One region of the Streptomyces europaeiscabiei genome, then DNA from elsewhere that is predicted to be linked to it. Evidence: riboswitches for the same ligand, from Rfam matches in the RefSeq annotation. Region 1 holds a riboswitch; the other holds the start of a gene.
What was found. A riboswitch is a leader RNA that binds a small molecule or an ion and turns the genes downstream of it on or off. The one in region 1 is predicted to bind cobalamin.
Positions count from the first base shown of each region.

Region 2: it holds a riboswitch for cobalamin, as region 1 does, so the genes downstream of both, OG858_RS10485 (cobalamin biosynthesis protein) here and OG858_RS30735 (ribonucleoside-diphosphate reductase subunit alpha) in region 1, are expected to answer to the same signal.

Region 1 is NZ_CP107841.1:6,997,227-7,002,911, forward strand. It holds gene OG858_RS30735 (ribonucleoside-diphosphate reductase subunit alpha) at 1-1,682, opposite strand, end outside; cobalamin riboswitch at 1,807-1,942, opposite strand; gene OG858_RS30740 (GNAT family N-acetyltransferase) at 2,006-2,512, opposite strand; gene OG858_RS30745 (nucleoside hydrolase) at 2,717-3,706, opposite strand; gene mctP (monocarboxylate uptake permease MctP) at 4,045-5,670, opposite strand; gene OG858_RS30755 (DUF3311 domain-containing protein) at 5,667-5,685, opposite strand, start outside.
Region 2 is NZ_CP107841.1:2,423,515-2,429,199, forward strand. It holds gene OG858_RS10455 (inorganic phosphate transporter) at 134-1,396, shown strand; gene OG858_RS10460 (hypothetical protein) at 1,426-1,647, shown strand; gene OG858_RS10465 (helix-turn-helix domain-containing protein) at 1,892-2,749, shown strand; gene OG858_RS10470 (hypothetical protein) at 2,793-3,317, shown strand; gene OG858_RS10475 (hypothetical protein) at 3,247-3,558, opposite strand; gene OG858_RS10480 (DUF397 domain-containing protein) at 3,588-3,767, opposite strand; cobalamin riboswitch at 4,031-4,172, shown strand; gene OG858_RS10485 (cobalamin biosynthesis protein) at 4,280-5,251, shown strand; gene OG858_RS10490 (cobyric acid synthase) at 5,248-5,685, shown strand, end outside.

The sequences.
Region 1 (5,685 bases):
GCGGAGGCCTCGTACGCGGCGAGCATGATGCGCTCGGCGATCCGCGTGGACAGCGCCTTGGCCTCGGGGGAGTCGAAGGGCAGGCGCAGCTGGAAGAAGACGTCCTGCAGGCCCATCGCGCCGAGGCCGACCGGGCGCCACTTGGCGTTGGACCGGCCCGCCTGCTCGGTCGGGTAGAAGTTGATGTCGACCACGCGGTCGAGGAAGGTGACGGCGGTGCGGACGGTCTCGTCCAGCCGCTGCCAGTCCATGTCGCCCGCCGCCCGGTCGACGAACGCGCCCAGGTTCACCGAGCCCAGGTTGCAGACCGCCGTCTCCCCGTCGTCCGTGACCTCCAGGATCTCCGTGCAGAGGTTGGACGAGTGCACGACATGGCCCGGCTCCGCCGTCTGGTTGGCCGTGCGGTTGGCCGCGTCCTTGAAGGTCATCCAGCCGTTGCCGGTCTGCGCGAGGGTGCGCATCATGCGGCCGTACAGATCACGGGCCGGGATGGTCTTCTTCGCCAGGCCGCCCGCCTCCGCCTTGCGGTAGGCGGCCTCGAACTCCTCGCCCCACAGGTCGACCAGCTCGGGCACGTCGGCCGGGGAGAACAGCGACCACGGCTCGTCGGCGTTCACCCGGCGCATGAACTCGTCCGGGATCCAGTGCGCCAGGTTCAGGTTGTGCGTACGCCGGGCGTCCTCACCGGTGTTGTCGCGCAGCTCCAGGAACTCCTCGATGTCGGAGTGCCAGGTCTCCAGGTAGACCGCGGCCGCGCCCTTGCGCCGGCCGCCCTGGTTCACGGCGGCGACCGAGGCGTCCAGCGTCTTCAGGAACGGCACGATGCCGTTGGAGTGTCCGTTGGTGCCCCGGATCAGCGAACCGCGCGAGCGGATACGGGAGTACGACAGGCCGATGCCGCCGGCGTGCTTCGAGAGGCGGGCCACCTGGTGGTAGCGGTCGTAGATGGAGTCCAGCTCGTCCAGCGGGGAGTCGAGGAGGTAGCAGGACGACATCTGGGGGTGGCGTGTACCGGAGTTGAAGAGCGTGGGGGAGGAAGGGAGATAGTCGAGGCGGCTCATGAGGCCGTAGAGCGCGGCGACTTCGTCCACGGCACGGGCGGTGTCGTCCTCGGCCAGACCGCTCGCCACGCGCAGCATGAAGTGCTGGGGTGTCTCGATGACCTTGCGGGTGAGGGGGTGCCGGAGCAGGTAGCGGCTGTGCAGGGTGCGCAGGCCGAAGTAGCCGAAGCGGTCGTCGCCGGCCGGGTCGACCAGGGCGTCCAGACGCTCGGCGTGCACGCGCGTGAACTCCGCGGTGCGGTCGGCGACGAGGCCCTCCCGGTGGCCCACGGCGATGGACCCGGTGAACGTCGTGACGCCCTGCGAGGCGGCCTCGGCGCGGATGCCGATGGCCAGCAGACGGGCGGCCAGCTTCGAGTAGGCGGGGTCCTCGGAGATGAGGCCCGCGGCCGCCTCCGTGGCCAGCTCGCGCAGCTCCGCGTCGTCGGCCCTCGCGGACCGGCCGCGCAACGCGGCGGCGGCGACCCGGCCGGGATCGGCGTCGGGGAGGTCGACGGTCAGCTCGGTCAGGGTCCGCAGCAACGCGGTACCGGGACCGTCGGTCTCCGTCGCCGGGGTGGCTGAAGCCAGGTGGGCTGAAGCCAGGTCGGCTGAAACCGGGTCGGCTGGCGCGATGGTCACGTGGGGGCTCTCCCTCGCTCGGCAAGGGGCCTTGCGGAGGGCAGGCGGCAGCACACGAACGCGCGGGGGCGTCGCGTCCACCGGCCCATTCCACGAGGCCCGGACGTCAGGCACCCGGACCGGACGGCCGGGCGCGCTGTCGGCAGGTGTTCGGACTGAACAGGCGTGCGCAAATAGGTATGTACGCACGCGAGTACACCGTTGCGGGACAGTTCCGGATTCGCACCGGATTCCCCTGCGGCGACAGCGAGCATGAGCATACATCTAGTGCCGGGTCGCGGTGGCACCCCCACATGTTGTGTCGCATTCGGCTTCGCAGGGTGTCAGAGAGTCAACTCATAGGTGATCAGCGAGATGTCGAGGACGTCGGGGAGGGGGTTCCAGTCGCGCTCCGGCGTGCGAGTGAAGCCCAGGCGTTCGTAGATCCGATGGGCCGCGCGCATGGTGCGCTGCGTCGACAGCACGACGCGTGCACAGCCCTCCACGGTCCGGGCGCGCTCCACACAGGCCCGTACGAGGGCCTCGCCGACACCCCGCCCGCGCGCTTCCGGGGCAACCGCGAGCATCCGTATCTCGGCCTCTCCCGCGGCGGCGATGTCCGCCATGGGGCCGCCCGCCGGGACGAAGGTCACACCGCCGAGCACCCGGCCGTCCGCCAGGGCCACGAGCACGTCGGCCTCGTCGGCCCGCTTCGCCACGTCCCGCAGCTCACCGAGGTACACATCGCTCTCCCCGAAGTCCAGCAGTCCGTCGCCGAGGTAGGCCTGCGCGGTGATCTCGCCGAGGGTGGCGTACTCGTCGGGGGCCACGTGCCTGATCGAGATGTCCATGCGTCGCAGTTTGCATCAGTGGCGACGTTGCGGGGCTGCGGCTTTCCACAGGGGCCGTCGCTTGTCGGATGATCCGATCTGCTCGTCCCTGGGCGATCCGAGCCGTTCGGATCCATGGGTGACTTGAGCTGTCGGTCCACGGACGAGTCGAGCCGTCGGTCCATGGGTGACTTGAGCCGTCGGTCCATGGACGATCGGACCGGGTCAGCCCACCGCAGGCCACCGCGGCAGCGTGGCCACGAAGTCCTCGGTGAAGTCACGGGTGCCCGGCCCCAGGGCGACGCGGCCGGTGGCGCGGAGGCGGGCGGTCAGGGCGGGGGACTCGGAGTAGTGGACGCGCCGGGCGGCGGCCGGCACGAACACGGTCTGGCCGCGTGTGAGTTCGCTCGCGCACTCCACGACGACGGCCCCCTCGGCGGCCTCGACGAACGCCTCGTCCCCGCAGACCCCCACGGCCAGCGGATCGTGCAGCGGACATGTGCCGTCTCCGCCGTGGCGGGTGTAGGCGTCCATGTAGGTGCGCATCAGCCGGGCGGCGAGGGCCGTGCCCGGGCCGGCGGCCTCCAGTGCGGCGAGGTCGGCGGGGCGGAACAGCCAGCGGTGCGAGGCATCCAGGTCGACCATGGTGAACGGGATGCCGGAGGAGAGCACGATCTCGGCGGCGTCCGGGTCGGCCCAGATGTTGAACTCGGCGACCGGGGTGAAGTTCCCCGGCACCTGGGCGGCGCCGCCCATGAACACGAACCTGCCGACGCGGTGGGCGAAGTCCGGGTCCTCCAGCAGGGCGATGGCCACGTTGGTGAGCGGGCCGGTCGCGCAGACCGTCAGCTCGCCTTCGTGCTTCCGGGAGAGCCTCAGGAGGGCCTGGGCGGACGACTCCGCGAGGTGGGGGGCCGTCGAGTCGGGGAGGGTTTCGTTGCCGAGGCCCGCCGGACCGTGGAAGGCGGATGCCTCGCGGTAGGGGAGGCGGGAGAGGGGGCGGCCCGCGCCTCGGTGTACGGGGACGTCGGCGTCGATGCGTAGGGCTCGGGCCAGGGCGCGGGCGTTGGTGTACGTCGCTTCTGCGGGGAGATTGCCGCCGACCGAGGTGTAGGCCTTGAGGTCCCACAGGCCGGTGCCGAGCAGGTACTGCAGGGCTACGGCGTCGTCTATACCGGGGTCGCTGTCGAGCACGATCGGGGTGCGGGCGGTCACGTGGTCAGCGTAACCGGAGGGGTTTCGCCCCCGCCGCCCCTACCCGTCCCATCCTCCAGGGGCTGTGCCCTTTCGAGCCCCCCTTGCGTCTGAGAGCTCGGGGGGGTTGCCGGTTCGTGGGCGGGTGCGGGTTGGGTGGGGTTGCTCGCGCAGTTCCCCGCGCCCCCTAAAAGACTCCGGGCGCGACCCATGTCTTTCAGTGGCGCGGGGAACTGCGCGAGCAATCACGACGGACCTGCGGGTGGGGGTCGAAGGGGCGCAGCCCCTGGGGGATGGGAATGGGTAGGGGCGGCGGGGGCGAAGAAACGGCCCCCGCCGCCCCCGAACCCAACAAGAACCTAGTGGCTCGACCCCGCGGTGGCCGGGGGCAGTTCCACCTTGACGCCCGCGTCGCCCGCGTCCGCCGTGTAGTCCTCCGGCTTGGTCTCGTCGATGCCTTCTGGGGCCTTGAACGCCCGCAGGACGAAGGTGAGGACTACCGTGACCACGACGTTGAGGACGAAGGCCGTCAGGCCGATGTAGCCGATCTCGCCTATGCCGGGGATCTCCGCGGAGGAGCCGCCGAAGTGCTTCTGCGTGGGGGAGGCCACGCCGTAAGCGGCGATCGTCCCGTACAGCATGCCGACGGCCCAGCCGGCGAGGAGGGCCCAGCGGTGGCACCAACGGGTGAAGAGGCCGCCGACGAGGGCCGGGAAGGTCTGGAGGATCCAGATGCCGCCCAGGAGCTGGAAGTTGATGGCGACCGTCTTGTCCATGGTGAGGACGAAGGCCAGCGCGCCCACCTTCACCAGCAGGGACACCAGCTTGGAGACCTTGGTCTCCTGCGCGGGCGTGGCGTCCGGCTTGATGAAGTCCTTGTAGATGTTGCGGGTGAAGAGGTTTGCCGCCGCGATGGACATGATCGCCGCGGGGACCAGGGCTCCGATGCCGATGGCCGCGAAGGCGACGCCCGCGAACCAGTCGGGGAACATCGTCTCGAACAGCTGTGGGATCGCCAGCTGGCCGTTCTGCACCTGGATCCCGGCCGCGATCGCCATGAAGCCCAGCAGGGCGAGCAGCCCCAGCATCAGCGAGTACAGCGGCAGGATCGTCGTGTTGCGGCGGATGACCTCGCGGCTCCTGGACGACAGCGTCGCCGTGATCGAGTGCGGGTACATGAAGAGCGCCAGCGCCGAGCCGAGGGCCAGAGTGGCGTACGTCCACTGGTTGGCGTCACCGGGGACGAGGGCGCCGCGCGGCTTGTCCGTCGCCGGGTTGGTCTGGCTGTACGCCTCGCCCGCCTTGGCGAAGATGTCGTCGAAGCCGCCGAGCTTGATCGGGATGTAGATGATCGCCACCGCGATGACGATGTAGATCAGGGTGTCCTTCACGAACGCGATCAGTGCGGGGGCACGGAGACCGGAGGAATAGGTGTAGGCCGCCAGGACACCGAACGCGATCAGCAGCGGCAGGTCCTTGATGAACCAGTTGGTGTTCTCGCCGCCGCCCACGCCCATCACGTCCAGCACGGCCTGGATACCGACGAGTTGGAGGGCGATGTAGGGCATCGTCGCCAGGATGCCGGTGAGGGCGACCGCCAGGGACAGGCCCTTCGAGCCGAATCGGCCGCGTACGAAGTCCGAGGTCGTCACGTAGCCGTGCTTGTGGGAGACCGACCACAGGCGGGGCAGGAACGTGAAGATCAGCGGGTAGACGAGGATCGTGTACGGCACGGCGAAGAAGCCGGCCGCGCCCGCCGCGTAGATCGCCGCGGGGACGGCGACGAAGGTGTACGCCGTGTAGAGGTCGCCGCCGAGCAGGAACCAGGTGACCCAGGTGCCGAACGACCGGCCGCCGAGCCCCCATTCGTCGAGGCTTTCGTTCTCGGCCTTGCGCCAGCGCGCGGCCAGGAAGCCCATGACCGTGACGGCCAGGAAGAAGAAGATGAAGACGGCGAGTGCCACGCCGTTCACGCCGTCCTTCACTTCGCGGCACCCCCG
Region 2 (5,685 bases), 4.6 Mb from region 1:
CGGGTCCGCCCACGCACAAACGGAGCGGCGGCACCTCATTCACTACACCCACGCGCCCGCCCCAGTTCACCTTCCGTTCACCCAGGTTGCCTACGGTCCTCATGCCACTGACGTCCGAAAGAAGCTCGGGTAAATGGAAAACTTCTCGCTGATCCTCGCGATCGTGGTCGTCACCGCGCTTGCGTTCGATTTTACGAACGGTTTCCACGACACCGCCAACGCGATGGCCACCACCATCTCGACCGGCGCCATGAAGCCCAAGGTCGCGGTGGCCATGTCCGCCGTGCTCAACCTTGTCGGCGCGTTCCTTTCCATCGAGGTCGCCAACACCATCTCCAAGGGACTCGTCGACGAGTCCGGCATACAGCCAGAGGTCATCTTCGCGGCGCTCGTCGGCGCCATCCTCTGGAATCTGCTGACCTGGCTCGTCGGGCTCCCCTCCAGTTCCTCCCACGCCCTGATGGGCGGCCTCATCGGCGCCACCATCGCCTCGGTCGGTGTGGGCGCGGTGCACGGCGACGTGCTCGTCACCAAGGTGCTGATCCCCGCCGTCGCCGCCCCGCTGGTCGCCGGTATCGCGGCGATGCTCGCCACCCGGCTGACGTACAGGCTCGGTCGGCACACGAGCGAGAAGGCCTCCGGCAAGGGCTACCGCGCCGGTCAGATCGCCTCCGCGGGCCTGGTCTCGCTGGCCCACGGCACGAACGACGCCCAGAAGACGATGGGCATCATCACCCTCGCCCTGGTGGCCGGCGGCGCCCTCGCGCCCGACTCCGACCCGCCGGTGTGGGTCATCGTCTCCGCGGGTGCGGCCATCGCCCTCGGCACCTACCTGGGCGGCTGGCGCATCATCCGCACGATGGGCAAGGGCCTGACCGACCTCCAGCCGCAGCAGGGCTTCGCCGCCCAGACCAGCGCGGCCACGGTCATCCTGGCCTCCTCTCACCTCGGCTTCTCGCTCTCCACCACGCACTCGGTCTCCGGTGCGGTGATGGGCGCGGGCCTCGGCCGCAAGGGCGGGGTGGTCCGTTGGTCCACCGCGACCCGGATGTTCGTCGCCTGGGGTCTGACCCTGCCGGCCGCGGCGCTGGTCGCCGCGCTCGCCGAGTGGGTGACGTCCTTCGGCGCGTGGGGCACGGCCGTCGTCGCGGTCTTCCTCATCGCCTCCAGCGCCGCGATCTGGATGGTCTCCCGCCGCGAGGTGGTCGACCACACCAATGTGAACGACACCGAGGAGCCGCCCGGTGTGGTGACGACGGCCATTGCCGCCGTGACTCCGCCGCCGGTCGGCACCGTGACCGAGGACCTCACGGCGACCATCCCGGCCCCCGCGGCCACGGCCGCCGCCGAGACCACGGCCCCGGCGGGCTCGTCCACGCCGACGCCCGCCGTCTGAGCCCCACGACTCCCTGAGGAATCACCACCATGCACATCGACTGGGCAGCTCTCGGCTCCGTCTTCGGAGTCAGTCTCGTGGTCACCGTGGCCCTCGTCGGCCTCTTCACCCTGGGCATCGTCGGCCTCTCCAAGCGGGAGGAGGCGTCAACCCGGGGCGACTCGGTGGCGGCCGCGACCACAGGGGCGTACGTGTGCTTCGCGCTGTGCGCGGCGGCCGTGGCGTACGGAATTTCCCTGATCATGACCTGAGACCGGAAATCCCATGGCCCTCTCGGGCCGACACCGACAACTCCAGAGGCAACCCCCGTAGGCGCTTCATGACGCTTACGGGGGTTTTCTCTGTGTTCGCGGCGCGGGTGCGCCACCTCCGAAAAGACACATGTCATACTGACGGCGGCTAGCCGCCACTCGCGAACTCACCTAATCTGATAGGGAGTTACTACGCGAAGGTGGCGACCCGACAAGTCAATGACGACATGTGGCAGGGAGCACCATGGCCAGGGACATCGATCCGAGCCTGAATCGACGCAGGCTGCGAATCGAGCTGCGCAAAGCGCGCGAGAGCGCCGGGCTGACCCAGCGGGACGCCGCGCAGGGCCTGGAGTGGTCACTGTCCAAGCTGATCAGGATCGAGGCGGGGACGGTCGGCCTCGGAGTCACGGACCTGCGGGCACTGCTCCAGCAGTACCGGGTCACGGACACGAGCCTGGTCGCGGAGCTGGAGGAGGCCGCCCGAGGCTCCAAGGGCCAGTCCTGGTGGGCCCAGTACAGCGACCTCGTCTCACCGCAGTTCGCGCAGTACCTGGGGTACGAGGGCGCGGCCAACACGATCCGCATGTACAACCCCATCGTCCTGCCCGGGCTCCTGCAGACGGAGGACTACGCCACGGCTCTGCTCTCGGCCAGGACTCCCGAGGCGCGGGTGCGGCGACAGGTGGAACTGCGTACCACCCGGCAGGAGCGGTCCCTCGACGGCGACCACGGCCCCGAGGTGGGCATCGTCCTGGACGAGGCCTCCGTACGACGCGTGGTGGGCGGTCCCGCGGTCATGCGGCGGCAACTCGAGCGCATCAAGACCGTGGCGCGACACCCTCGTGTGAGCCTCCAGCTGCTTCCGTTCTCCGTCGGAGCGCACTACGGCACCACCACGCCGTTCATCCTGCTCGGTTTCAAGGACGACGACGACCTGCTCTACATCGAGGGCCCCACCGGGGGCCTGTCGAACCGTGACGACCTGGCCCTCACAGCGCGCTACCAGGAGTGCTTCGAGGACATCAGCTCCATCGCTCACCACGGCGAGAGGATGATCGAGGCGCTCGACGCGATCAGGGAGAGCCTGGACAACGACTGACCCGGGACGGGACGCCCGGGCGACGAACGGGGAGGGAGGCCTCATGGCGGTCTTCGGAATACGGGCGTGGTGGCGGGAATTGCGCACGGCACCCGCCTCCGCGGCGGGCGACACGCCGCAGGTTCCGCCCGAGCGGACCGACCCGGAGGAGCATGCCGAGCTCGGCGACGGCGACCTCAGGGCGTACGCCGTGCGGCACCCCGAACGGGCGGAGCCGCTCAGTCAGGTCGAGAGCGCCCGAGCGGCGGGAACCGTCCCGCCGCTGTCCGTGCGGCTGCTGCTCGGCACGGCATGCGGCAGTGTCCTGTTGTTCAGCGTCGCGGTCGCCACCCGGGTCGGTCCCGGCATACGGCTCGGTGACGCCTCCCCACTCGCCTCGGCCGTGATCGGCGCGGTGGGCGCGGCCCTCGTCACGGCTCTCGGCGCATGGCTGGGCGGCGCGTTGCGGCACCGCTCCACCGGCTCTCCTGGCGCCACCGGCTCTCGTGGCGCCACCGTCAGCGGTGATGCGGCCTTGGGGGCCGAGCCTGGCCGAGCGCCCGGTTCAGGACCCGGAGCCGTTCCGTGACCGGGGTCAGACCCCACCACAGGCCGGCCCCGGCGGCGCCCAGCACGGTCACCACCAGCCAGACGAGAGCACGCACCTCACCGCTCGGCACGAGCAGCGCGGCCAGAGCGCCCACTCCGACGGACAGCACCCCCATCACGGAGCAGAAGAGCGCCAATGGAGCGGCCGCGGTCACCCGTTCACGCCAGACGCCCGACTTCCCCGTGCGCGCCGAGGCTGTTTCCCTCGCTCGGTCTGCCATGTGTCACCTTCCGTCCCCCGGGCCGATCCTCACGATCCGCCCGCTCCCGGGTCCACAAGTCCCGCCAGAAAACCACACCACGCCGCGTAGCGAAAGACGAGCAGCGCGTCACCGTTCCCGTTCGAGTCACGAACCGTGACCCGCCTCTGCCCGGCGGCCACTTCCACGCAGTCGTCCGCTTCACCGGAGTAGCTGCTCCTGACCCACATCCGCTCCGGCGACTCCCTGCCGACCACACCGACCTCCACCTCACCGGCCGGCGCACCGACACGGCGTCCTCACCGCGACGACCCGAGCGCCGTGTCCCGACGCCGCTCGTCGGCGCTCGGCTTTCGTACTGCCGTTCCCTCAAGTGTTCCCAGTCCGGGCGTCGGGGAAGAGCGCGGAAAGAGCCGATTCGGGTGTCTGACGCGATTTCGGCGGTGTGGGGCTCAGCACACCCCTGCACCGCAGGTCAACAGCAAGTTGACGGGTCTTCCGGGAGCGTGGTGGACTGCCGGGGCCATGTACGACGGCAGGAGAGGAAGCCGGTGCGAGTCCGGCGCGGTCCCGCCACTGTCACCGGGAAGAACACCCCGGGAGCCAGGAACTCTCGCCGTCGGTCTCGTCGAACCAGGGCGTGGACACCCTGAGTGAGGACATATCGCCATGTGCGCCATGTGCGGCTGCCCGCCGGGGCTCAGCGCCCGGTCCCTGCCCGACCCCGTGACCGGCTGAACCGGTGCGTGCCGACCGCGTCTTCGCGTACGGCGCCGCCGCCGGGCTCCTCGGTGATCTGCTGCTCGGTGATCCGCGCCGGGGGCATCCGGTCGCCGCGTTCGGGCGGGCCGCCGGTGCCGTGGAACGGGTGCTGTGGCGCGACCACCGCGGGTGGGGCGCACTGCACACCGCGGTGTGCGCGGGCGGCGCCGTGGCGCTGGGGGCCGTCGCGGCGGCCGCCGTACGGCCGTCGCGGGTCGCCTCCGTCGGGTTGACCGCCGCCGCCACCTGGGCCGTCGTCGGGGGGACCTCGCTCGGGCGGGAGGCCCGGACGATCGGGCAGTTCCTCGACGCGGGGGATGTCGAGGGCGCGCGGGCCCGGTTGCCTCATCTGTGCGGGCGGGATCCTCAGGCGCTCGACCCCGACGGGATCGCGCGGGCCGTCGTGGAGTCCGTCGCCGAGAACACGTCCGACGCGGTGGTGGGGGCGCTCGTGTGGGGGGCCGTCGCCGGGGTGCCCGGGCTCGTGGGGTTTCGGGCCGTCAACACGATGGACGCCATGGTCGGACACCGGTCGCAGCGGTATCGCCGGTACGGGTGGGCCTCCGCGCGGCTGGACGACGTGGCGGGGTGGCCGGGAGCCCGGCTGACCGCGGTGCTGGCCGCGGCTGCCGGTGGGGATGCCCGGGGGGCTGTTCGGGCGTGGCGGGCGGACGCGGGGAAGCATCCGAGTCCCAACGCGGGGCCCGTGGAGGCCTCGTTCGCGGGGGCGCTCGGAGTGCGACTGGGGGGCACGTTGGCGTACGGGGGGCGGGTTGAGCATCGGCCTGTGCTGAATGGGGAAGGGCGGGCCGTCGTCGTGGGCGACATCGAGCGGGCTGTTCGGTTGTCCCGGCGGGTCGGGTGGCTGGCGCTCGGGGTGAGTGCGGGTGCGGCGGCGCTGCGGGGGCGGGTCGCCGGGCGCTCGGCACAGCGGTTGAGGAGGCAGGGATGAGTGGCGGACTGCTGGTCGCCGGGACCACGTCCGATGCCGGGAAGAGTGTGGTGACCGCCGGGATCTGTCGGTGGCTCGTGCGGCAGGGCGTCAAGGTCGCGCCCTTCAAGGCGCAGAACATGTCGCTCAACTCCTTCGTGACGAAGGAAGGCGCCGAGATCGGGCGGGCTCAGGCCATGCAGGCGCAGGCCTGCCGCGTGGAGCCCAGTGCGCTCATGAACCCCGTTCTGCTGAAGCCCGGGGGAGAGCGGAGCAGCCAGGTGGTGCTGCTGGGCAAGCCCGTGGGGGAGATGAGTGCGCGCGGGTACCACGGGGGGCGGCAACAGCGGCTGCTCGGGACGGTGTTGGAGTGTCTCGCCGAGTTGCGGGGCACGTACGACGCGGTGATCTGTGAGGGGGCCGGTTCCCCCGCCGAGATCAATCTGCGGCGGACC